DNA from 4 places in the Bradyrhizobium sp. MI1.3 genome. Region 1 is predicted to be linked to each of the others. Evidence: predicted binding sites of a transcription regulator. Region 1 holds the regulator's gene; each other region holds the start of a gene.
The links. The regulator LexA, encoded in region 1, represses DNA repair genes until DNA is damaged. The targets are predictions, from matches to a motif close to TGTTCNNNNTGTGTTCNG.
Positions count from the first base shown of each region.

Region 2: AC0L3A_RS29355 (nucleoid-associated protein) is a predicted target of LexA. The motif match lies at 1,753-1,770, and genes of this name have one in related genera.
Region 3: AC0L3A_RS28990 (ATP-dependent Clp protease adaptor ClpS) is a predicted target of LexA. The motif match lies at 1,779-1,796, and genes of this name have one in related genera.
Region 4: recA (recombinase RecA) is a predicted target of LexA. The motif match lies at 1,956-1,973, and genes of this name have one in related genera.

Region 1 covers NZ_JBVVPQ010000013.1:102,120-105,680, forward strand. Annotated here, with positions in the region: gene AC0L3A_RS12375 (hypothetical protein) at 20-454, opposite strand; gene lexA (transcriptional repressor LexA) at 907-1,608, opposite strand; gene AC0L3A_RS12385 (molybdopterin molybdotransferase MoeA) at 1,785-2,996, opposite strand; gene AC0L3A_RS12390 (hypothetical protein) at 3,219-3,410, opposite strand.
Region 2 covers NZ_JBVVPQ010000052.1:46,722-50,282, forward strand. Annotated here, with positions in the region: gene AC0L3A_RS29345 (hypothetical protein) at 1-343, opposite strand, end outside; gene AC0L3A_RS29350 (hypothetical protein) at 366-632, shown strand; gene AC0L3A_RS29355 (nucleoid-associated protein) at 694-1,743, opposite strand; gene AC0L3A_RS29360 (Fic family protein) at 2,100-3,561, shown strand, end outside.
Region 3 covers NZ_JBVVPQ010000051.1:37,088-40,648, reverse strand. Annotated here, with positions in the region: gene AC0L3A_RS29005 (methyl-accepting chemotaxis protein) at 1-233, opposite strand, end outside; gene AC0L3A_RS29000 (enoyl-CoA hydratase) at 363-1,133, opposite strand; gene AC0L3A_RS28995 (MarR family winged helix-turn-helix transcriptional regulator) at 1,145-1,618, opposite strand; gene AC0L3A_RS28990 (ATP-dependent Clp protease adaptor ClpS) at 1,830-3,548, shown strand.
Region 4 covers NZ_JBVVPQ010000088.1:12,588-16,148, reverse strand. Annotated here, with positions in the region: gene AC0L3A_RS35600 (hypothetical protein) at 1-687, opposite strand, end outside; gene recA (recombinase RecA) at 793-1,881, opposite strand; gene AC0L3A_RS35590 (hypothetical protein) at 2,173-2,340, shown strand; gene AC0L3A_RS35585 (DUF2798 domain-containing protein) at 3,042-3,299, opposite strand; gene AC0L3A_RS35580 (hypothetical protein) at 3,560-3,561, shown strand, end outside.

The DNA.
Region 1 (3,561 bases):
TAGCCGGAGGGCGGCTGTTTCAGCCGATCGGCAGGTGCGTGACGGTCGGCTGCCTGTCGGCGATGATCTGCGCCTTGTGCTCGCGCTCGATGACCGACTGGGTCACAGGCAGTTGCAGCACGGTCGCGCGCTGGCCTTCGACGAGCTGCGTCACCAGCACAAATTTGCCGTCGGGGAATTCGATCGCGTCATGATGGCGGTCGGGAACGTGCGGATCGATCTTGCCGAACTTGCCCACGCGGGAATTGATGGTCCGCGTCCAGATCCAGCGATTGTCGTAGCGGACGTCGTCTGCGAAGGCGAGCTCCGTTCCCGGCAGCAGGCAGACGGCAACAGACGGATCGGCTGCGGAGGCGAAGCCGCGCGTCGAGGTGCCGCGGAAATTTGTCGTGACGATCGTCTCGCCGACTTCGGCGGGGCGCGACGCGACGGCATGCAGGCTGTAGTCACACATCGGGTGCTCCTCATGCTGGGATAGCAACCCGCGTCTCTTATCGAGGCGCAGGCCTCTATCAGAGTTGAAGCACGAAAGCTCTGCTCGGTTGTGGGCAAATCTGCGGCTGGTTTCCGCAAGCCGCGATCACATTATCTTTCCCGAATTCAATAGGAACAAAGAGAGTTGCGATGCATTCGGGAGGCGCATGCGCGAATATTGCCGGCTGGTGCAACGACCTCGATCGCTCGTCGCTGTTTCCTCGCACACTCGAGCCGCGAAGCGGTGCTGTTTCGGTGCTGCTTCTTGGGCGTCGCGAGTAGCCAGCGCCGGAGGAGGGGCCGGATAGTCTGTGCAGAACCAGAAAGACTATCCAGCCGGAGCGGACGATGATCCGCTCCAATCTCTGACCGGCGATGCCGATCGGAAGCGCGCGAGGCGCCAACTTCTCCAGGTATCAAGTACGTCCGGTATCAGTACTTCCGGTAAAGCCCGATCAGCTTGCCCTGAATCTTCACCCGATTGGGCGGCAGGATGCGGACCTCATAGGCAGCGTTGGCGGGCTCGAGCGCGATCGAGGCGCCGCGACGGCGGAAGCGCTTCAGCGTCGCTTCCTCGTCGTCGATCAGCGCCACCACGATGTCGCCGGTATCGGCGCTCTCGTTGCGCTGAATCAGCGCCATGTCGCCGTCAAGGATGCCGGCATCAACCATGGAATCACCGCGCACTTCCAGCGCGTAATGTTCGCCCGAGCCGAGCATGTCGGGCGGTACGCTGATGGTGTGGCTGCGTGTCTGCAACGCCTCGATCGGCGTGCCGGCGGCGATGCGGCCCATCACCGGTACCGCCACGGGGCGTTCGCCCTCGTCCGCGGGCAGGCTGGAGCCCGCACGCACCTTGCCGAGATTGCCCTCGATGACGCTGGGGGTGAAGCCGCGGCGGCTGCCGGCGGCTGCCTGGAGCTCCGGCAGCTTGATGACTTCAATCGCACGGGCGCGGTTGGGCAGGCGTCGGATGAAGCCACGCTCCTCGAGCGCCGTGATCAGGCGATGGATGCCCGACTTCGAGCGCAGATCGAGCGCATCCTTCATCTCGTCGAAGGAGGGCGGCACGCCGCTTTCCTTCAGACGTTCACTGATGAACCGCAGAAGCTCGTATTGTTTGCGCGTTAACATCTCGACCAAAGTCCCCCGGTTGATGTCGTCCGATTCCGAGACGCAGAATTCGGCAATAAGCCGCTACATGCTCGAAACAAATCATGAACGGACACTATATGTTCGATACATGTTCCGCAACTGCTTAATTTACCGTGAACAGAGCAAAGTTCGCAGAACGCGCGTTGCGGGGGTGCTCAGACGGGGAGCCGCAACACTTCGCAAGCCGTGCCGGCTTCGGCCTTCGGCGCGAATGGTGCGCGCACGAGAAGTACCTGTGCTGCAGCGAGATTCGCAAGCAGCGAAGAGTCCTGATGATTGACGGGAAGAACGACGCGTGTGCCATCGTCACGCTCCTCCAGATGCGCGCGCAGATAGTCCTCGCGCTGGTCGTTGGCGCCGACGCCGCGGCCGAGCACGGCGCGTTCGCGGCGATGGTGAATCACTGAACGGCCCGACAGGGCGCGAATCAGCGGCACCATGAACAGGAAAGCGCACACGTAGGACGACACGGGATTGCCCGGCAGGCCGATCACACCCATTGCGCCGAGTCGCCCGTGCATCATCGGCTTGCCTGGCCGCATCGCGATCTTCCAGAACGCCATCGCGATGCCTTCGTCCCGCAGTGCCTGCTGGACCAGATCGTGGTCGCCGACCGATGCGCCGCCGGTCGTGATCAGGATGTCGGCGCCGCTCTCGCGGGCGCGGCGGATGCCGGCGGTGGTCGCCTCCAGCGTATCGGCGGCAATACCGAGGTCGATCGTCTCGGCGCCTTCGCTGCGGGCGAGCGCGTGCAGGGCGTAGCCGTTGGAATAGACGATCTGGCCGTGGCCTGGCGTGGTGCCTGGCATCACCAGCTCGTCGCCGGTGGCGAGAATCGCGACCTTTGGACGCCTGAAAACGACAAGGTGCGGATGATTCATCCCGGCAGCGAGCGCGAGGTCGCGCTCGGTGACACGGCTTCCCTTGCGCAGGAGCACGTCACCCTCGCGGAAATCGACGCCGGCGGGGCGGATGTGCCGACCGGCGATCGCGGCTTCCTTGATCATGATCCGCTTGCCGGCGGCGACCGTGTCCTCCTGGATCACGACGGCGTCCGCGCCACCGGGAACGACGCCGCCGGTGAAGATCCGTACGGCCTCGCCGGCGCCGATCGTCCCGGCGAACGGTCGGCCCGCCGCGACTTCGCCGACCACGGTGAGCTCCGAATCGATCGTCGCGGCATCGGCCGCGCGCACCGCGTAGCCGTCCATCGCCGACATCGCCTGCGGCGGCTGCGTGCGCCGCGCCGCGAGGTCACACGCGAGCACGCGATGATGGGCCTCGTCGAGGGAAATCATTTCTTCCGGCAGCGGCTCTGCACCCGCCAGCACCGCGGCAAGCGCGTCGGAAACCGGCATCAAGGCCACGGCGAAAACTCCTGCTCGGCACGTTCGGGCGAATGTTCCGCACGTCTTCTAGCCGAGCGCGGGCGCAGAGGCAAAAACCGCTGAGCGGGCACAGTCATCCCGCCGCTTCACATTGTTCCGGAAGGCAGGATCAAGCGCGTCGCGCGGCCATGGAAGCGACGAAAATCACGGCAAGGAAAATCACGGCAAGGCGAGAACGACGAGCGCCCCGGGCTGCATCGATCAGCTCCCTGCCTGCCCGGGAGTTACGTCGGGCGCCTTGGCTCCCTGGTCTTTGTCGGGCAGCGGATCGGCCTGGGATTTCAGGTCGGCGGCCTTGCTCACAAGCTTGGCGGAAAGGTCCGAATCTGAAGTTGTCCTGGCGAATTCAAGAAGAAGAGAGGCCTGCTTGGTGAGGTAGGTTTTGCCCAGCACGATGATGCATCCGTCCGTAGAAGTCCCAACGGACTCTAAGAGTCCGGAAGGCGGTATTCCGTTCCCGGAACTCTGTACAAAAATGCACAAAGTGATCGGGTTCCTCAATTTCTCAAAATTGGTCCCGGCGGGCGGTGCCGCCGTGGGTTTC
Region 2 (3,561 bases), on a different contig from region 1:
TGGCGGTTTCAGTCAATCGAGAACGAGCGCCGGGCAGGGCAGGATCATCGGCTCTAATGCGATAGATCGGAGGCGTCGCCGCCGCTTGCAGCCAGACCTGGCCATCCTCGAGCCAGGCGCGGGAGACGAGACCGCCCAACAGTCTGCGGGCAGAAACCGTTTCCCAAGCTTGATACGCCGGCGATGAAACCGCTGGCGCGGCCAATAATAGCCAGGGATTGAGATCGGTAACGATTTCACGGTCGGGGACAAAGTCACGAACATAGCGAGTGGGGTCGATAGACCCAAGCAAAGGCTCGGCTCGCGGTGGCGTTTGCGCGAAATCCCATGAAGCGAACTCCAATCCTCGTGCGCGAAATGCCTGAGTGGAATTTGAAGTCGGCGATCGCGAGGCGCGGAAGGACAGTTCGCTGCGCCAAGTATTGTGGGATGTCGGACTGGAAGATAAAGAAGGCGCAGCCGTCGGCAGTTGGCTTTCCGAGCGTGATCACGATCTCGCGGGTCGAATCAAAGATATCACTCCCAACGAGATCACCACCGAGACCCGGATTATAGACTTGCAAGGACGAGAACGGCGGTGGGACATCGTCGACGAAGCCGAGCCAGGCGACCTGCGCATCGACGGACGGTAGCCGGCCTCGCAACACGAGGGCGTCAATACGTTCGTCCGCCACGGCGCCGTTCGCGACAAGCTCACGTACGCGTTCGACCAGATGTGTTGATCTCGAAGTCATCGAGTGTGATCTTGTCCCTGATGATAATCTCGCCCCTGTCGCGGTTCACCGAAATGACTGAAGACATCAAACCGACAGGGAAGGTCAATTTGACCCCGCTTGCCGTCTCAACGCGACGGTTCTTGGGAGCCTGAATTGCGTTCTTTTGGAGCACGAACGATTCGCCCGCCATTCCTTCGCGCTTCAGCTTTGCCTTGAAGTCGGTCAGCACGGGGCTATCATCAGGCAGCGGCCCGAAAATGCTCTTCAGCCAATTTTCAGCACTTTCGCCGTCGACGGAACCGCCTGATTGGCTGGCGTCGTAGAGGCGTTGCGCCAGATTTTTCATCGTGTCCTGCGGAAGTATGTCTTTGTGCTTGTGCGCAATGTTGCGCGTGACCTCGACGATTGTCCTTGTCAGCTCCTCTTCCGTTCGCTGGCGTCGCACGAGCAAGAACTGTTCGAAATAGGCCGCAGGCCGCTGCGGATTTTGACGATCGACAACGCAGATTTCGTCGCGCTCTTTGCCGAGCTTGATCAGCGCGGCCTTCTGCAGGGCATTGCGGTTCTGGACAAAAGTCCGCTCAATCTCGCCGAAGGTCGGCTTCGGCTTGCCCGAACGGCCGCGGCTGACGTCGTAGTCGTAGCTGAGAACCTTTTCGTCCTCGAATTTCAGAAGTGCATATAACCGGCCACCTGAACAAGACAGCGAGAAGATCAAGAAGGCACCGACAGCCGTGCTGCCTCCGTGAGCCTCATTGAACGCTGTCGCGAGTTTCTCGCTTTGCTCCTGGAAAGTTGCCCTATCCCGGCTGATCCGCGCCAGTTGCGCCCGCACCGGCGCGTCCGCGAGAAACTCGTATCGGTTTCCGCTGTTGACCGATCGGACGCGGCCCAGGAAAAAAGCTGCGTGTCGACCGGCATCGAACGCAGTCAGTAGCTGAAAATGTTCCTCTCCCGGGCCGACAATATGAAAAACGCTCTGATCGATGCGCAGGCTTTCGAGTTCCTGCTCAGTAAGGAAGGACATTTATCACCATAGAACAAAAAGAGAACTGATTGCAATCGCGGCGCTGTTTTATTCCAAAATTTGCGTCGTGTTCCGTTAAGAGTCTTGCATCTTGTTAAGAATTCCATCCCCAACGTGTGGCGGGGCGCCGGTCTGTTGAACGGTGAACGAGCCGCCACGCCGCTAAATGGATTGCTGGTCCTCTCAAAAGTGTTCCCTTGGGTGGGGCGAGGGAGAACCCAACGGTTTTCGCGAAGACATTTCACATTTCCCGGGTTGTGTGAGTGTTTTTCACGGTGTAAAAGGGTTTTGCGGCTCAAAGGCCAAGTTGAGAGTGAAATTCACGATTCGAGAGCGTTTTTCACGGATCTGGGACAATGCAGACAAAGTTTTCAGGACCAGTGTCTGTTATTCATGACCGGCGGCTGCCGGAGATAGCAACTCCTGTTGGCTATGCTGCGCTGGTTGACGCCTACAGCCTATCCGTCCCGGTCCCGCGCGTGCTTTCCGCAATCGGAACAAAGCACCGGATCATTGAGCAGGAGGGGTGGCGCATCTACACGCCGCGCCATGCGCCGGACGCGACGCTTGAGGGGCATCTCACCTTCGCTCTCAAGAATGAAGGACTAGACCTTGCAATCCTGAAACGGCTTTTCCTCACTGTAAACGAGGATGAGATTGCGGATCTTGCGAGACAGAAGCCGACCGGTCTGTATACGCGTCGTATCTGGTTTCTGCATGAATGGCTATTGGGCCGCCAACTCAACCTGCCTGCGGCAGATAAAGTCTCTTACGTCGACGCCGTCGATACCGAACTTCAACATGCGACCTCCGGGCAGAATTCGGCACGACACCGCGTCCGGAACAATTTGCCAGGAACGCCGGAATTTTGTCCGCTTGTTTTCAAGACTGCAGCGCTGAGCGAATTTATTGCGCAGGATCTCAAGGAGCGCGCCCGTTTCGTGGTGAGCCAGGTTCCAAAGGATCTGCTGGCGCGAACCGCCGCCTTCCTTCTTCTCAAGGATTCAAGGTCAAGCTACGTCATTGAAGGAGAGAGACCGCCACAAGACCGTATCCAGCGGTGGGGCCGGGTCATCGGTGAAGCGGGACGGGCCCCGCTCGACGAGGCGGAGTTTCTACGCCTGCAGCGCATCGTGATCGGCGATGAGCGCTTCGTGAAACTTGGCTTCCGTAACGAAGGTGGTTTCGTCGGCGAGCATGACCGTGAGACGCAGCGACCTGTCCCGGATCATATCAGCGCGCGTCACGAAGATATCCCCTCCCTCGTGCGCGGACTGATCGCGTTCGATCATGCGGCGGAAAACGAGCTTGATCCTGTCGTCGCTGCCGCCGTGCTCGCCTTCGGGTTCGTTTATATCCACCCGTTCGAGGACGGCAACGGACGCATTCACCGATACCTGATGCACCATGTTCTGGCACGGCGCGGATTCAATCCCGCCGGGATCCACTTTCCGGTTTCTGCCGCGATTCTCGACAAGATCAGCGAATACAAGACCGTGTTGGAAAGCTATTCGACTAGATTGCTTCCATGTGTTGAATGGGAATCGACCCCACAGGGCAACGTCAAGGTCTTGAACGATACCGGTGATTTTTATCGTTTCTTCGACGCGACGCCCCACGCCGAGTTTCTGTACGAATGCGTGCAGAGGACCATCGAACAAGATCTTCCAAAGGAAACGCAATTTTTACGGAGCTTCGATACCTTCCGCGCGGGCATCGAGAACATGATCGAAATGCCGGAGCGGACGCTCAATAACCTCTTCGGATTCCTGCAACAGAATGGAGGACAACTCTCAAAGCGTGCCCGCGACAACGAAT
Region 3 (3,561 bases), on a different contig from region 1:
GGGTCGTCCTCGCCGAGGATTGCGCTCTGCGCATCGCCGCGATTGTGGCGCAGCGCCAGCACGCCCTGGAAGATCGCCTTGTCGGCGGCGGCGAGCCGCGCGGTCTCCAGGCTGTCGCTATAGCGGCCGAACGCCCCAACCATCTGGATCGCCGTAGAGGCCAGCGCACCCGCGGCCAGCAGGGCCATCAAGGTCAGGAGAAGCGAACTTACCGATTTCTTAAACATTGCCATGGTGTCGGGGGCCTGAGGTCGGGGGCCTATTCTTCGGGCACCACCTTGCCCCGCGACATGCCAATGTTCCGTTAAGGTTTTAATCGAATGGGCGTGAGTTTCCGGCCCAAGGAGCCCCGGCCCCGGCCATCACGCAACCTTGGTGAAATCCGGCGGGCGGCGTTCCGCGAACGCCGTGAAGGCCTCGCGCGCCTCGGCGGTGCGCAGGCGCAGTCCGAACTGCTCGCCTTCGGCATTCATCTGCGCGACCAGCGCCTCGCCATTGCGCATCAGCTTCTTGGTGGCGGTGAGCGCGCCGGCCGGCTGACGGGCAAGACGCTGCGCCAGCGCGAGCGCCTCGGCATCGAGCTTGTCGAGCGGCACCACGCGGTTGGCGAGCCCCCATTCCAGCGCGGATTTGGCCGGCACGGCCTCGCCCAGCGCGAACATCTCGTAAGCCCGCGCATAGCCGATGCGCGCCGGCATCAGCAGGCTGGAGGCGGCTTCCGGCACCAGCGCAAGGCTGACGAAGGGCGTCGACAATTGCGCGTTGTCGGCAAGCACGACGAGGTCGCAATGCAGCAGCATCGTGGTGCCGACGCCGACGGCGCGGCCCTGCACCGCGGCGACCAAGGGCCGGGTGCAGCGCGCCAGCGACTGGATGAAGCGCACGACGTTGCGGCTTCCTTCCGACTTGCCCGCCGCGACCGCCGCGAATTCGCCGACGTCGTTGCCGGCAGTGAACATGTCGCCCTCGCCGCGGATCAGGATCACGCGGGCCAACGCATCGGACTCGGCGGATTCGATGGCATCGGCAAGCTTGCCGTACATCGCATCCGTCAGTGCGTTCTTCTTGTCGGGGCGCGCCAGCGTGAGCGTAAGAATTCCGCCGTCGTTCTCGATCCGGACGTGCTCGGTCATGGGTCTCTCCTCTATTCCTCTGTATCGCTCAAAGGCTCTGTTGGAAGTTCTCTTGGAAACTTGTCCTGAATGCTGGTCAGCCAGCGCGCGACGATATCGATCTCCGCACTGGTGAATCCGTCCGTCAAGGCAGCGTTGACCTGTGCCGCGTTGGCCTTTGCCTGTGCGAGCGCTGCACGACCCCTCGGCGTCAGCCATACGCGCCAGGCGCGCCCGTCCTCGCGATCGGCCCGCCGCTCGATCAATCTTGCAGCTGCCGTGCGGTCGACGAGGCCGGAGATGCCGGCCGGCCCCAGATCGAGCGCCGTGCCCGCCTCGCCCATCAGGACGCCGTCCTGCTTGCCGAGGATGAACAGAAGCCCTGCCTGCGCCGGCGTGACCTCGCTCGAAGGCTGCGCCGCCATCCAGCGCTGCAAGCGCCGCTGCGCAACGCTCAACAGGTAGATCAGCCGATGATGCCCCGCGCCGGCTGCTTTATTTCGCATGCGAAATAGATAGTCGAAGCGGTTCAGATTGTCAAAGAGCGGCGGCTAGGTCGATGTGCCGCGGCAGTCGTCGAGGAACAGGGCCGCACCGGCGCACCAGGACCTCAGCCACCAATCGCAATTAGTCGCCGCCGCCCCGCTTGACGGTCGCTGCTTTTTGTGTTCCCTATTCGTTCTATTCAATCATAGATTGTCCCGGAGACCTTTCGTGATGAACAGTATGCGTGGCGAGAACCAGCCGACCCAGCTCGTAATTCATAATGACGATGATACGCCGGACCAATTCGTGATGGATCTGCTTCGGCAGGTCTTCGGCAAATCAGACCGTGAAGCGACCGCGCTGATCACCCAGATCGAGCAGAAGGAAAAGGCGGTTTGCGGACCTTACCCTCAATCGGTTGCCGAAGTCCTTTTCAAATCTGCGCAACAATCGATCGGCCTGGCCGGCCATCGACTGCAGGTCACGCTTGAGGCGGTCAAAACTCCTTGCGAACTCTGCGGGAAGCCCGAGGGACAGATGGACGTGCGTATCGGCGACCGCACGGTCTGGCTGTGCAGCGACTGCATGCGTGCGGCGGATGAGCCCTCGAACGAACAAGAGGAAGATTTCGACTTTGCTTGCGACGTTCTCGATTGGCACCTTGCCAGCACCGCGCGCAGCAAACTCGTGACCACGATCCGCCAATTTCCCGGCCACATGCGCGTCGATCTCCAGGCCGCAGTCGACCGGCTCTTCGGCAAGGCCATCCGGCTGGTGGGATTGAACGAGGAGCAGCGCTACGAAACGCTGTCGATTCCACGGCTGCTCAAGGAGGGCCGCTATGCGATCGCGATCGCCCCGCTGCAATATTCCGACGTCGACGTAGGCGAGAAGCGCCCGGTCAAGTGTCTGGATAACGGACTATGGCTGTGTGAGCAGGATCATCTCCGCTATGCGGTTTTGCTCTGCGCACACCGCGAATACAGTCGCGAGCCCGGAATTCGGATCGAGATCCTGGTGTCTTCAGGTTCCGCAGGCGCGGCTCTGGTCCAGCAGTGCTTCAGTGAATTGGAAGAAGCCGTACAGGCTGCGCGGACCTATCGCGGCAAGATCCTGTCGCTCGATGCGGACTCCGACTATCGCGGTCGCTCGCGCGGCATCACGGTGCATCGCTTGCCGCAGGTGTCGCGCGACGAGGTGATCCTGCCGGAGCAGACCCTGCGGCTGCTCGATCGCAACGTTCTGACCTTCGTCAACACCCGAGACCAATTGCGCCGGTTGGGCCAATCGACCCGCAAAGGCATCTTGCTGTACGGCCCGCCGGGCACCGGCAAGACCCACACGATCCGCTATCTCGCAACGCATTTGCCCGGGCATACGACGCTGATCATCACGGCCGAACAGATCGGTCTGCTCGGCGCCTATATGAGCCTGGCACGGCTGCTCCAGCCGTCGATGGTGGTGATCGAGGATGTCGATCTCATCGCCCGTGACCGCGATGACATGGGGCCGTGTGAGGAATCCATGCTGAACAAGCTGCTCAACGAGATGGACGGGCTGAAGGAAGATGCCGACATCCTGTTCGTCCTGACCACCAACCGGCCGGAGGACCTCGAAGGTGCTCTCGCGGGTCGCCCCGGCCGCATCGACCAAGCCATCGAAGTGCCGCTACCCAACGAGACCGGCCGCGGCAAGCTGGTCCGGCTCTACGGCAAGGGACTGCCGCTCGACGAGGCGGTCATCGCAGAGGCTGCCCGGCGTAGCGACGGCACGAGTTGCGCCTTCATCAAGGAGCTGATGCGGCGGCTGGCGCAAGGAAGCATTGCGCGGGACGGCGGCAACACCGTGGTCTCCGCCGATATCGACGAAGCCCTCGACGACATGCTGTTCTCCGGCGGCCGGCTTAACGCGCAGCTGCTCGGCGGCGCGCAGGCAATGGCCACCGGGTGACGCTTCCTCCGAC
Region 4 (3,561 bases), on a different contig from region 1:
ATGCGAGCGCAGGTGAAACAACGAACCCGTGTTCGCAAACCCTCTGGCAAGCATCTCCAAGAACCGCATCTCGGTCGCACCGAGTCCGGTCGAAGGCGACGGGAGTTCTGCCAAGAGATCGAGCAAGGCCGGGCGCAGCATCAGCAATGCACTGAGATCCTGGTGAAGGAGATCGACGCACGCCTCAGGGGTCATCGCGCGGTAGGCCGACCACGCCAACCGGGCAGTCTCGAATTCCTGGGCCCTAATAGGCACGACATGAATGTGCGGCTCGGATGCAGCGAGATCCTCACCGTGTGCTGTCGTCAGCTCGGATGAGACGAGTCGAAGTCTAAGCTTTGGCACCAGCGAGGAGCAGGAGCTGAGGTGGTCCAGCAGGCAGACGAGCTGCAATTGATCCCGGGGAGCTGGATCGAACCAAAGTTCAACCACGTCATATTGCTCGCAGAAGTCCGCAAGGGACAAGTCTTTGCGGTCCTTGATGCTCTTGGGCCACCGGATGGCCCAATCAGACCAATGATCACCGGGCCCGAGATTCGCCGAACGCGCCGCGAAATAGGCTACGAGCTTCTCGGGCGAGGGCAGAGGTCCCCACTCAAAGTGAAACGAGGATGAGATGACAAGCTCCGCCAACCCCGATCGTGCGAGCTCGCTTCCGGACGAACTGGTCAAGATCAGACGCTTCATCGCGCCCCCCGAGCACGACCAAACCCAAACGAAACAGGCGCCGAAGACGTCGGCAACTCAACGTCCTCAGCGCCCGCTCCTCGCGAAAAACTTTACTGTTGAAGCTTACTCGTCGCCCGGCTCCTCGCCGTCGGCGTCACGCTCGGGGCTGCCGGCGAGAATCTGTTCGGCGATCAGGCCGGAGTTCTGGCGGATCGAGGTCTCGATCTTGGCGGTGATGTCGGGGTTGGCCTTCAGAAACGCCTTCGAATTCTCGCGACCCTGGCCAAGACGCTGGCTGTCATAGGAGAACCATGCGCCGGATTTCTCGACGATGCCGGCCTTGACGCCGAGATCGAGGATCTCGCCCATCTTGGAAACGCCCTCGCCGTACATGATGTCGAACTCGACCTGCTTGAACGGCGGCGCCAGCTTGTTCTTGACGACCTTGACGCGGGTGGTGTTGCCGACCACTTCGTCGCGCTCCTTGATCGCGCCGATGCGGCGGATGTCGAGGCGAACCGAGGCATAGAATTTCAGGGCGTTGCCGCCGGTGGTGGTTTCCGGCGAGCCGTACATCACACCGATCTTCATGCGGATCTGGTTGATGAAGATCACCATGGTATTGGACTTGTTGATGGACGCCGTCAGCTTGCGCAGCGCCTGGCTCATCAGACGAGCCTGCAGACCCGGCAGAGCATCGCCCATCTCGCCCTCGAGCTCGGCCTTCGGCACCAGGGCCGCGACCGAATCGATCACCAGCACGTCGACCGCGCCGGAGCGCACCAGCGTGTCGCAGATTTCCAGCGCCTGCTCGCCGGTGTCCGGCTGCGAGATCAGGAGCTCGTCGATATTGACACCCAGCTTGCGCGCATAGACCGGGTCGAGCGCGTGCTCGGCGTCGATGAAGGCGCAGATGCCGCCCTTCTTCTGCCCTTCCGCCACCGTGTGCAGCGCCAGCGTGGTCTTGCCCGAGGATTCCGGCCCGTAGATCTCCACGACGCGCCCCTTCGGCAGGCCCCCGATCCCGAGCGCGATATCGAGCCCCAACGAGCCCGAAGAGACCGCCTCGACATCCATCGAGCGGTCGTTCTTGCCGAGCTTCATCACCGAGCCCTTGCCGAACTGCCGCTCGATCTGGGAGAGCGCGGCGGCCAGAGCTTTACTCTTGTCCATGGAAGATCCTTCGACGATACGCAGGGCAGTGGTGGACATTGGGTCGTGCTCCTTATGGCGAGGATTCGCTAGAGGGACAAACGGCTGGCGGGGCGGCGCGGCGATAAAATCAATGTACTCTATTTGTTCTAGGTTCGCAATATGTTCTTTTGCGGATTTTGGTGCTGGCCTGACGCGCATCAAAGACGGATGCCCTGCGCGCCGTCAGAATTCCGTAATCCTGCGGCACCGAACCTTTTCGCGGTCTGCGGCCTTCTCTGGGATGGGACTCTTGCATGGGAGTCTTGCATCGGACTCTTGGACGGGACCGCAACTCTGGGGACCTCAGTCATGACGAATAACACGCATCACGATACGAACCGGCGCAATCCGCTGCTGGAGGCGGCGCGGGAGGAGATGATCAAGTTCGAGCGCAAGGAGAATGAGTTCCGCAAGAAGGATCGCGAAGAGCGTGCCGCCGAGCTCCATTTGCCGCTGGACGCGATCAAGGTTCATTAGGCCGCGAGGACGAGCGCTTAGGAGCTGACCGAGACCCGCTTGCCGACTCGGCAGGCGTCGGTGTTTGCCAGCGGCAACGCGCTGGCGACGATCCCGGAGCAGCGCCCTTTGATCTCAGGGAATCGGCACGGGAATCGGGATTCGGACGGCCATGGAGGCGAGTCCGTGCCCATATGGTATCTAAATACTACCAGTAAGCCATTGATGGCACGACGGAATTTGTGGGCGGGCTACTGTGCATGGGGTTGTTTTCGCGTTTTTGAAAGGCGCGCATGGGCCTTTCCACCCCGGAGCCGTCTCCCGGCACCCAACCCCGCCTACAGCAGAACCAGCAATCCGATGCCGATCACCAGCACTACGAAGCCAGCCGCCGTCGCGGCGGCGAATGACCGCTCTACGTTGTCCATGATGCCACCCCGTTGCCGGTGCGCCACGTTTCCCCCATGGCAGCACCGTCGCTGCGAAATCTCGCCTGCGGTTGTGTCCTGAGTTGTGCGAACGGATGTCGAAATTGGGACCGGTGCGGGGCCAGTCTGCGGCCCCCGAGCTCCGGCTTTCGCTGTCATCGCCGGGCCTTGTCAGGCTGTCGTAAGCTGAGCCGGCTAGAGTCGCCTAGCTATGGTGTTGCAGCCCAGCACCTCAGCCTCCAATAACCTTCTCCCCGCTTGGCTCTTCCAAGCGGGGTTTTTTCATGCTGATTTTCATGCCGGCCGGCCGGTTTGCGAGCCGCCCTCCTCCTGCGTCAGGCGCAGCGAGAAGGCGCGGATCGCCGGCGCTGCGAGCAGCACGATCGGCAGCATCGCCGCCCATGCGATCAGCCACGACACCAGCCAGTGCGCCAGGAAGTCCAGCGCGTTCCCTGCGGGAAGGCTGGCGATGCCCGCGGCGATCAGCGAGGTCAGTCCGGACTGGATGATTCCGAACACGAAATGAGAATAGCGGCGGGGAATGCCCGGCATGACGCGCCCATGTTGCTGACCGTCATCGGGCCAAGCAAGGCACATGCCGCCGCGTTCGGGAAGGCGCCCTGACCCATCCCAGGAACTCTGTTCTTGGCCGGAGAACCACGGAGAGGCCTCGCGCCGCCGCTGGGCGGCAGCGCGTGCGTTTGCGGGATAGCCATGCGCTATCCGGGGCTTACCGACAGATTTGGCTTTCCCTGGAATATTATGCCGCCCGGCATGTTCTCAGGGTTGGGAGTGAATCGTGGGAGAAGGCCAT